3 regions of the Mesorhizobium sp. WSM4806 genome follow, and region 3 is predicted to be linked to each of the others. Evidence: riboswitches for the same ligand, from Rfam matches in the RefSeq annotation. Region 3 holds a riboswitch; each other region holds the start of a gene.
The links. Region 3 has a riboswitch for cobalamin ahead of AC0L2M_RS04430 (DUF1636 family protein). Riboswitches for the same ligand answer to the same signal wherever they lie in the genome.
Positions count from the first base shown of each region.

Region 1: another riboswitch for cobalamin. It lies ahead of AC0L2M_RS25850 (aromatic ring-hydroxylating oxygenase subunit alpha); the one in region 3 lies ahead of AC0L2M_RS04430 (DUF1636 family protein).
Region 2: another riboswitch for cobalamin. It lies ahead of AC0L2M_RS18030 (ATP-binding cassette domain-containing protein); the one in region 3 lies ahead of AC0L2M_RS04430 (DUF1636 family protein).

Region 1 is NZ_JBVVQZ010000019.1:40,348-43,614, reverse strand. It holds gene AC0L2M_RS25855 (FAD-binding oxidoreductase) at 1-790, opposite strand, end outside; gene AC0L2M_RS25850 (aromatic ring-hydroxylating oxygenase subunit alpha) at 814-2,061, opposite strand; cobalamin riboswitch at 2,175-2,377, opposite strand; gene AC0L2M_RS25845 (hypothetical protein) at 2,374-2,496, opposite strand; gene AC0L2M_RS25840 (DUF680 domain-containing protein) at 2,884-3,090, shown strand; gene AC0L2M_RS25835 (DUF680 domain-containing protein) at 3,158-3,267, shown strand, end outside.
Region 2 is NZ_JBVVQZ010000011.1:103,440-106,706, reverse strand. It holds gene AC0L2M_RS18040 (bifunctional helix-turn-helix transcriptional regulator/GNAT family N-acetyltransferase) at 1-261, shown strand, start outside; gene AC0L2M_RS18035 (AraC family transcriptional regulator) at 361-1,191, opposite strand; cobalamin riboswitch at 1,457-1,657, shown strand; partial or broken gene AC0L2M_RS18030 (ATP-binding cassette domain-containing protein) at 1,746-2,195, shown strand; partial or broken gene AC0L2M_RS18025 (iron ABC transporter permease) at 2,482-2,586, shown strand; gene AC0L2M_RS18020 (EAL domain-containing protein) at 3,022-3,267, shown strand, end outside.
Region 3 is NZ_JBVVQZ010000002.1:375,806-379,072, reverse strand. It holds gene AC0L2M_RS04440 (cobaltochelatase subunit CobN) at 1-294, opposite strand, end outside; gene cobW (cobalamin biosynthesis protein CobW) at 313-1,350, opposite strand; gene AC0L2M_RS04430 (DUF1636 family protein) at 1,347-1,781, opposite strand; cobalamin riboswitch at 1,820-2,022, opposite strand; gene AC0L2M_RS04425 (winged helix-turn-helix domain-containing protein) at 2,052-3,251, opposite strand.

The DNA.
Region 1 (3,267 bases), on a different contig from region 3:
CCGGTATTTCCTCCACCGCCGGGGCCGCAAAGCTCTCCTGATGGTAGTTGGCCATGTCGAAGCCGGCCGCCTCTAGCATCTGCCGCACGGCGCGCATGAACGGGTCGGGGCCGCAGCAGAAAATTTCGCGCTCGCGAAAATCGGGCGCCAGCAGCGGCAGCCGTATCGCGTCGATCCGGCCCATATGGCCGAACCAGCCCTCACGGCTGGACCGCTCCTCGATCATGAAGCCGAGCGTCAGGCCCGGCATGCGGCTGCCGAGCAGCTCGAGCTCCTTGCGGAAGATGATCTCCTCGGGCTTTCGCGCGCAGTTGACGAAGCCGACATCTGTCCATGGCGCGCAGTCGTTCAGCCAGCGCAGCATCGACATCATCGGCGTCACGCCTGAGCCGGCCGAAATGAACAGATACTTGGCCGCTGGATGGCTGTGCAGCGAAAAGTCGCCCGCCGGCCCATAGGCCTTCACGTGAACGCCGGGCTTCAGATTGTCGAACATCCAGCGGGTGCCGAGGCTGCCGGCCTGCGCTTTCACCGTCACCGCGATCGAGAACGGCCTCGACGGCGAGGACGACAGCGTATAGGTCCGCATCATCGGGCCCTCGGTGGTCGGCAGTTCCAGCGTCACGAACTGCCCCGGTCTGTAGCGGAACCAGGTCTGGTTGTCAGAGCGGAAGGTGAAGGTCTTCACGTCAGGCGCCTCGTCGCTGACGCCGATGACTTCCAGCACCTGGAGCCTGTCGTTCCAGGGCGCCATCTCGTCGAGATGGCGGTAGAGGCCAAGGTCCGTCATCGCATTCATCCCCTTGACCTCGTTCAGGCGACGCTGCGCAGCGCCGGCCGCCCGGCCTCGGCAAGGCGCGGCCCGATGAAGGAGGCGTACCATTCGACGAACTGGATGACGCCGCCCTCATGCAGTTCCGAATAGGGGCCGGGCTCATAGGCCGGCGACAGGATGCCGAAGGCGTTTTCCTCGACAATGCGACGGTCCTGGTCGTTGGTCTCGGTCCAGACATGGGTGAGTTCGGCGAGGTCGTAATCGACGCCTTCGACCGCGTCCTTGTGGACAAGCCATTTGGTGGTGACGGCCGTTTCCGTGGCACTGATCGGCAGCACGCGGAAGGTGACGGCATGATCGCCGAGGATATGGTTCCAACTCGTCGGATAGTGATAGAGCAGCAGCGAGCCGATACGGTCGGTCGAAACGCTGTCGGAAAGGTTCTTCTTCACCGCGCGTCTTCCCGTCATCGTGTAGCTGACGGCGTCGCGCAGCAGCGGCGCGCGGGTGGCGCGATACTGCCCGGCCGGATCGATGCGGAACTTGCTCGGCAAGCCCGCCGCCTCGCATTTCGCCCAGTGCGCGAGCATCTCTGGATCGCTGTCGGCGCCCTGCACGCCGGTGACGGTCGGCGCTTCCGGGAATGTCTTGCAGAGTTCCGGATGGTTGCCGGCGCAATGGTAGCACTCGCGGTTGTTCTCCCAGACGAGCTTCCAGTTGCCCTTCTCGACGATGGTCGATTCGAAGGCGATTTTTGCCTCGCGCAGCCGGTGCGGCAGGAGGTAAGGCTCGATCATGGCGCGCATCGGCGCGAAGTCGGCCGGCTCGTTGGCCAGGCAGATAAAGATGTAGCCGCCAACGCTTTCGCAAGCCACCGGCTTCAGGCTGAACTGGCTCTTGTCGAAGCCGTCTGCCATCTGGCGAGCAAACAACAGCCGGCCGTCCAGCTCGTAGGTCCACTGGTGATAGGGGCAGACCAGCTTCGCCGCAGTGCCCTTGTCGGCATTGCAGACACGGCTGCCGCGATGCCGGCAGGAATTGTGGAAGGCATTGATCTTGCCTTGCTGGTCGCGGACCAGCACGACCGGATAGTCGCCGATCTGGGCGGTGATATAGCTGCCAGATTTCGGCAACTCGCAATCGTGGCCGATGAACAGCCAGTCGCGATACCAGATCAGCTCCATGTCGAGCTTGAAGAAATCTGGATCGGTGTAGAAGGGCTGCTCGAGCGAATAGCCTTGCCTGCGGCCGTGCAAGAGCCTCAGCATGTCGTTGCGCGCGTCCATGTCCTGTCCTCGTGTAAGGACTGAACTGGTGGTGATGGAGGGAGGACCGTTTGCACGCCGGCGACAGGGCCGGACGTGCATCATCCACCTCTTGACCGCCCACCGCGATCAGTCGAGTCTGAAAATCTCGGGCTGGTTTCCGGGCTCTGGAGTGTCCTTGCGGACTCGTCGCGACACCTTCCCAGGCTTGTGGCCCAGTGGTCTCCCGTTGCGACTTGAACTCCACCACCGTTGCGGGGGCAGCGCCGGGTTCTGACCGGCTTCCCAATTCTCCGCTTCGTCGTCACCAAGCGGCACCTGAGATGGCGTGATCTAATCATGCCGGCCGGCTGACTGCCGGCATGAAAGCGACATCGTATCCATGCGGCGCGACACCGCCGGCGAAACCTGCAGGTTTTTATCTGCAGGGCTGAAACCCGCTTTGTCGGCGGCCATTGTCGGCTGCCGTGACATCGAAACCGACCCGCGGCGGAGACCAGGAAGGTTAACAGTTTACAAAAGTGACTATTAGCCGCTTCTAAAATCGAACCGAACGGTTCGTTTCTGTTGACAATGCGTGCAGCACGCAGTGAACGCAGATCCGCCAATCCGTCAAATCGTCGAACGGCAAATTTGGCATAAGATATTGAAACGAACCATAAAACCATAGTGGTAGATGCCTCTGGTACAATTTCAAGGTGTAGATTCTTGTTCCACACGGAACAACTTCGTGATTGGAATCCGCCGAATGGCCTTCCCACATCGGGGCTATCCGAACGACGCGCGCATCCTCCCAAGACACGCCGCTAGACGGACTGAAGACCAAGATACTGGAGTACTAAAATGAAAAAGATCGCTCTTGCTGCCGTCGCCGCTCTGGCCATCACCGGCAGCGCCTTTGCCGGCAGCGACCATTATGGGTCCAACGCCGCCAACCAGCCGGCCGTCGCGGTCGACAGCTCGTATACGGCCTCTGTCCAGACGCCGGCTCACGCTGAAAAGCAGCCCGTTGGCCAGGGCGCCAACCGCAACCTTTTCGGCAACAATTAACAGCTGGTCCCAAACAGCAAAGTGGCGGTCCGCCGCTCGGGATCTGAGGAACTCAGGAGTATTTGAAATGAAGAAGCTCATTCTTGCCACCGCCGCCATTGTGGCCATCTCCGGCAGCGCTTTTGCCGGCAGCGACAACTTTGGATCGAACGGCGCCAACCAGCCGGCCGCTGCGGT
Region 2 (3,267 bases), on a different contig from region 3:
CAGTCGGACGCGGTGGCGAAGCTGCGCCTGCTCTACGTCGAACCCTCGGCGCGCGGTCTCGGCATCGGCAGGCGGCTGGTCGAGGAATGCATCCGCTTTGCCCGTGCCAAGGGCTACAAGACGTTGACGCTGTGGACCAACGACGTGCTCACCTCAGCGCGCCGCATCTACGAGGCGGCCGGGTTCAAGCTGGCCAATCAGGAACGCCACCACGCCTTCGGCAAGGATCTGGTCGGCCAGAACTGGAACCTGGAGTTGTAGCGTCTTTCCCTACTCCCCTTGTGGGACAAGGGGAGTAGGCAAGATAAGGCGGAGCGCCTCGACACTAGTCTCCAACACAAGTTGAAAACTGGCCCTTCCTCACCCGACCGGTATCCAGACTTCCAGCCCGCCATTGCCGCTGCGCGGATCGAATTCGGGGCCGTAGCGCTCGAATTCGGGCGCGTCGGCAATCTTGTGCCCGGAGGCCGGCAGCCATTTGTTCCAGATCGTGTTGACCGTGCGGCGGATGGTCGAGATGTGGCCACGATGGGCGAACACGGCGTATTTCTGCATCGGCACGCGTACGCGCGAAAACTCCTTCGGCAGGTCCGAAAAATCGGACACCTCGACGCCGGCGATATAGTCGAAATTGCCTGCATCGTCGCCGTTGACGCAGACGCCATAGGCGACGTCGCCGACCTCGCCTGGAATGTTGCCGATATAGGGGCCGAACCGCTGCCACTGCATCGGGATGCCGGCGCTGGTTTCGCAGCTGTAGCGCTCGCCGAGACCGGCGATGAGGAACGGCCGGCTGGTTTCGAAACGCGGCGGCTCGAGATTGGTGAGGAAGGACTGGTCCATCAGGATCGGCTCCACGAGATCGAGGTTTTTGAGCGAGCCTTGCGCGCGCACCAGTTCCGGCGTGGTGCCGAACTGGTCGCGGAAGGCACGGGTGAAAGCCTCATGCGAGGCATAGCCGGCGTCGAGCGCGACCGAGAGGATGTCCGGTGCGCCGGCGGCGAGCCTGCGCGCCGCCTCGGTCAGGCGGCGAGAACGCAGGTAGCCCATCACCGAACGTCCGGTCGCCGCACCGAAAGCCCGCGTCACGTGAAAGCGCGACACGCCGCTGCTGTTGGCGACATCGTCGAGCGAGATGGCCTCCGGCAGATGGCTTTCGACGAACCACAGCGCTTTCTCGGTCGGGTTCATATGGCTCCTCGCTGTGGGACTGCGCATTGGCCAGGTCATGGTATCGCTTACTGGTGGAGGCAGTTTGATCGAAATTGCGCACCGCGCAATGCGACGGTGATCGGCAAGCCGAAAGCGTTGGGCGAAGGGGTTGACAGGCGCAGGCGTTGTCTTTTAAGTAGTAACGTTATTACATTACGAGATTCGGTATGCTCGTTCTGACAAGACCATTGCTCGCGGGGCACTCCGGAACCCGGAAATTTATTGCGCTGGGATTGGCGGAAAACTAGGGTGGCTGACTGATGGTCCCCAAGCCGAAAGGCGAGGGGTGAAAAGGGAACACGGTGAGATCTTCGGATCGAGGCCGTGGCTGCCCCCGCAACTGTAAGCGGCGAGCAAAATCCGAAATGCCACTGGCCAAGGCTGGGAAGGCAGGATGGCGCAAGGACCCGCGAGCCAGGAGACCTGCCATCGCACGAGTTGACCGGACGGGGTGTGCCGGGAGGAGACGTGGACATCGGTCTTGTCGGCCGGTCCAGCTTCCTTCCGTCGCCATTTGAGAAAGTGACGGTAAGTTGGATGCCTGCCAGCCTCTTCTTGAAGCGCGTGAACTGAGCGCCACGGCGAATGGCCAGCGCCTGGTCAGTGCGGTCAGCCTTTCCGTCGCGGCGGGAGACCGCCTCGCCATCATCGGTCCCAACGGCGCCGGCAAGACGACGCTGCTGCGCATGCTATGCGGCACGCTGCGTCCGAGCGCGGGAGGTGTGAGATTTTCCGGACGCCGGCTGGAGACATTTCCGGCCGCCGAGCGGACGCTGCACATGGCGGTCGTCGGCCAGACCGATCAGCCCGATCCGCGGCTTGCCGTGATCGACTACGTCGGACTTGGGCGGGTCCCGCATGCCGGCTGGCGACGCAGGAGCGAGCAACGCGACGTCGTCGTCGAAGCGCTTCGCAGAACTGGCCTGCTGCCGCTGCTCGGCCGCACGATCGGCTCGCTGTCGGGTGGTGAGCGGCAACGCGCCCAGTTGGCGCGCGCCATCGCCCAGGAGCCGAAAATCCTGTTCCTCGATGAACCGACCAATCATCTCGATCCGCGCGCCCGCAGCGAACTTCTCGAACTCGTATCGCAGCTTGGCATGACCGTCGTGGCGGTGCTGCATGATCTGTCGCTGGTCACGCCATTTGCCACCAGGGTCGCGGTGATGAACGAGGCCCGGCTGCAGGCACTCGCCGGTCCGCGCGAGGCGCTGACCAAGCAGTTGATCCGCGAGATTTTCGGCGTCGACGTGCTTCGGCTGCGCCATCCGACTGGCGCGCACGCTGCTGCCGCCGCAGGAACTGCCGATCGGCATCATCACCAGTTCGGTCGGCGCTTTCTTCGTGGTCACCATGCTCATTCGCAATCGTTCATGATGGGCTGCCATGCACACTTGCCGGCTTCTGGCACAATGCCGAGTCTTTGGACTGACCTCTGGGACCGGCGCAGCGCGCCGAACCGCCCGTCGAGATTTTCACCGGCAGGATCGGCCATCATGTGCGATGGGCCTGCACGAGATTGGCTCCACCTTCTCCCCTTGTGGGCCCCCTTGTGGGAGAAGGTGGCCGCGAAGCGGCCGGATGAGGGGTGCTCCAGCTTGGAACCGACAGCGCTCCGGCCAGCACCCTCAACCGTCTCGGCGCTGCGCGCCGATCCACCTTCTCCCACAAGGGGAGAAGGCAAGAACTGCGCCATGCCCCGGCATCGACCCGGTTCACATGCCATTAGTATATCTGGACCACTATGCGGTCGCTTAGCTTGCAGCGAGCTTTCCTTGCTTTGCGCCAGGCGCCGAACCGGAGGAACTGTGTTTGGTCACGAAATCATCGAGGCAAGCCGCCCAGGCGCCCGAATCGACCGAGCTTGCCACGCTGGCGAAACTGGCGGGCTCCTCGTACGAGACGCTCGAGCGCGAACTCAGGGCTACGATCGCAACACTCGAGCAACAGGCGCTGCGATTCGAGACGGCGATCGACAACATCTCGCAAGGCATCTGCTTTTTCGACGCCGCTGAACGGCTGATCCTGTGCAACCGCCGCTATGCGGAAATTTACCGC
Region 3 (3,267 bases):
GTCGCAGCCGTAGCGCCACCAGTCGTAACCACCGAGGATGCGGACCAGAATAACCCTGGCGTGCCGGGCGACGCTGTCGATCCAGAGGTCGACGGACATCGGGTGGCGCAGGTCGCGCAAGGCCGCCAACCGCATCGACGGCAGGCGATCCGCGTCTGCCTGCCATGCCGCCGCCAGCCCGGCCAGGTCGCTGTCGGTGAAGGACAGCGCCACGACATCCGCAGGCGTCTGCCTGAGATCGACAGGCTCGGCGAGATCGTCGAGCGAGGCGGATGTAGTGGTGAGGATGTGCATCGCAGCTCGTGCCTGAGGTCAGCCGGCGAGAATACGCTCGATGGCCGGGCGGTTCAGCCCTTTCAGGCCGATGACGACGAGGCGCGAGCGGCGGTCGTCGTCGGCAGTCCAGGCGCGGTCGTAGTAGTGGTTGACGCGCGGCCCGACAGCCTGCAGCAACAGTCGCATCGGCTTGCCGCCGACCTCGACGAAGCCTTTTACGCGCAGCACGTTTTCTTCCTCCGCCGCCGTGGCGACACGCAAAGCCAGCTCATCGGGATTGGCGATCGACGGAATATCGATGACGAACGAGTCGAAATCGTCATGCTCGTGATCGAGCTCGTCGTCGTGGTGGGTCTTGCGGTTCTCGATGTCGTCCTCGACGGCAAGGCCGAGGCCGAGCAGCACGGAGGGATCGACCTTGCCCTGCGAGGTCGGCACGATCTTCACCGCGCGGGCGGCGTGCTTGCCGATGACGGCATTGGCGCGGGCCGAGCCGGTGGCGTCCATCAGGTCGCTCTTCGACAATATGATCAGGTCGGCGCAGGCGAGCTGGTCCTCGAACACCTCCTCGACTGGATCGTCGTGGTCGAGCGTCTCGTCCTGCGCGCGCTGCGCCTGCAGGGCGTCCATGTCGTTGGCAACGCGGCCTTCGGCCAGCGCCGGTCCGTCGACCACGGCAATGACGCCGTCGACCGTCACCCGGCTCTTCACCGTCGGCCACTGGAAGGCCTGGACCAGCGGCTTGGGCAGGGCCAGCCCGGAGGTTTCGATCAGGATATGGTCGACCCTGGGCGTCAGCGACAGGATCTGGTCGAGTGCGGGGACGAAATCGTCGGCGACGGTGCAGCAGATGCAGCCATTGGCCAGCTCGACGATGTTTTCCTCAGGGCAGGTGTCGATGCCGCATCCCTTAAGAATCTCGCCGTCGATGCCGATGTCGCCGAACTCGTTGACGATGATGGCCAGCCGCTTGCCGCCGGCGTTTTCGAGCAGATGGCGGATCAGGGTCGTCTTGCCGGCGCCGAGGAAGCCGGTGACGACGGTGCAGGGCACGCGGGAGACGGAAGTGGTCATATCTGGTCCTTCGAAAGGTCGAGGGGAGGGATGCGGGCAACGAGGCCGCGCTTCAGGCAATCGGGGCGACCGCGCCATGGGATGAGGCCGTCGGTCGAGGTGGCGAAGAGTTTTGCGCCGGTGATGAGATCGGCGCCGCTGGTCGCGGTCAAGTCGCCGAAGACATAGCTCCAGCAGCCGTCGCGCAGGATAGCGGCGCTGAGGCGGCGCTTGCAGTTGCCGAGGCATTCGACGCTGCGGATACGGATATTTTCGCCAGAGGCGGCGCGGCGCGTGTCTTCGGCCAACAATTCGCCGGCGCGGGGATGGCCGTCGGAGCCGGTCTCGTCACGGCAGGAGGCGCAGACGATCACGGTGACGTCGGCCAGAGCATCATCATCGCCGGACAATACGCCCGCTGTCTCAGCCGAAAAACTGCTGTCGCGTTCCAAATCAGGCTCCTTGCCCGGAAAACCCGCCAGGCGATCGGATTTTTATGTCCTAGACGGCAGGTCTCCTGGCTCGCGGGTCATCGCCTTGGTGCCGCCTTCCCGGGATTTTCCCAGTGGTTATCGGCCTTGGCTCGTCGCTTACAGTTGCGGGGACAGCCGCGGATTTGAAATCGGATTTCGCACCGCATTCCCTCTTGGCTCCTCCCTTTGCCGAGAGGAGACCGTCTGAACCGGATTTAGGCTTGTGGAGGCAGTCGTGTCAACGCACGTCTACGACGCCGCAATGTCGGCGAGAGCCGAACCCAGATCCCCCGCAGGCGTCACCTCGATGCGTTCGAGCCCGAGCCAGCCCTGCATCAACTGCAATTCCTCAAAAAGTTCGGCGGCGGTTTGCGGCGGCGCGCCGGGCTCGGCATAGGCGGCATGGACGCGCAGCACGCCGGCCCGGCGGTCAGCCCTAAGGTCGATGCGCGCCACGATCCTTTCGCCGAGCAGGAACGGCAGCACATAATAGCCGTATTGGCGCTTTTCGGCAGGGGTGTAGATCTCGATGCGATAGCGGAAGTCGAACAGCCGTTCCGTGCGCGCCCGCTCGAAGACGACCGGATCGAACGGAGCGAGCAAGGCGCGCGCCTCGATTTTGCGCGGAAAACGGGCGTCCCTGTGAAGATAGGCTTGCTTGCTCCAGCCTTCGACCCGAACCGGCAAAAGATCACCGGCGTCGACCAGTTCCTCAATGCGGCCTTTGATATCAGCGGGAGAGAGGCGGAAATAGTCGCGCAGGTCGCCTGCTGTGGCGACGCCGTGGGCGCGGGCGGAGATGCGCAGCAATTCGCGGTGCGCATCCTCAGGCGAGGGCACCGGCAGGGCAAGTGTCGCCGGCGGCAGCACGCGCTGCGGCAGATCATAAAGCCGCTCGAAGCCACGACGCGACGCGGTGGTGATGCGGCCGGCCCAGAACAGCCATTCGAAAGCGTGCTTGGCGTCGCTCCAGCCCCACCAGCCGCCTGAGCCTTTCTGGCCCTCCAGGGCGGAAGCGGCGATCGGGCCGCGTTCGACGACCTCGCGATAAATGTCTTCAATGTAGGCGGCGCGTTCGCGGCCCCACTTGGCCAGCCCGTTATACATTTCCTCGCCGCGCTCGGCCCGTTCCATGCGCCAGCGCATCAGCGGATAGGTTTCGACCGGCAGAAAGGAGGCTTCGTGCGCCCAATATTCGAAGACTTTGCGCTTGCGCGTCACGGCGGCGTTGTCGAGCAGGGCGAGCGGGTAGGGGCCAAGCCGCGAATAGAGCGGCATATAATGGGCACGCACCACCGCGCTGACGGAATCGATCTGCAGCAGACCGGTCCGGGCAAGCACACGGGCCAGATGGCGGCGATCGGGCGTGCCGTTAGGGCGAGGATCGGCAAACCCCTGTGCGGCAAGCGCGATGCGCCGGGCCATGGCGAGCGAGATTTTTTCCTTCATGCAGACGGCACTCTGT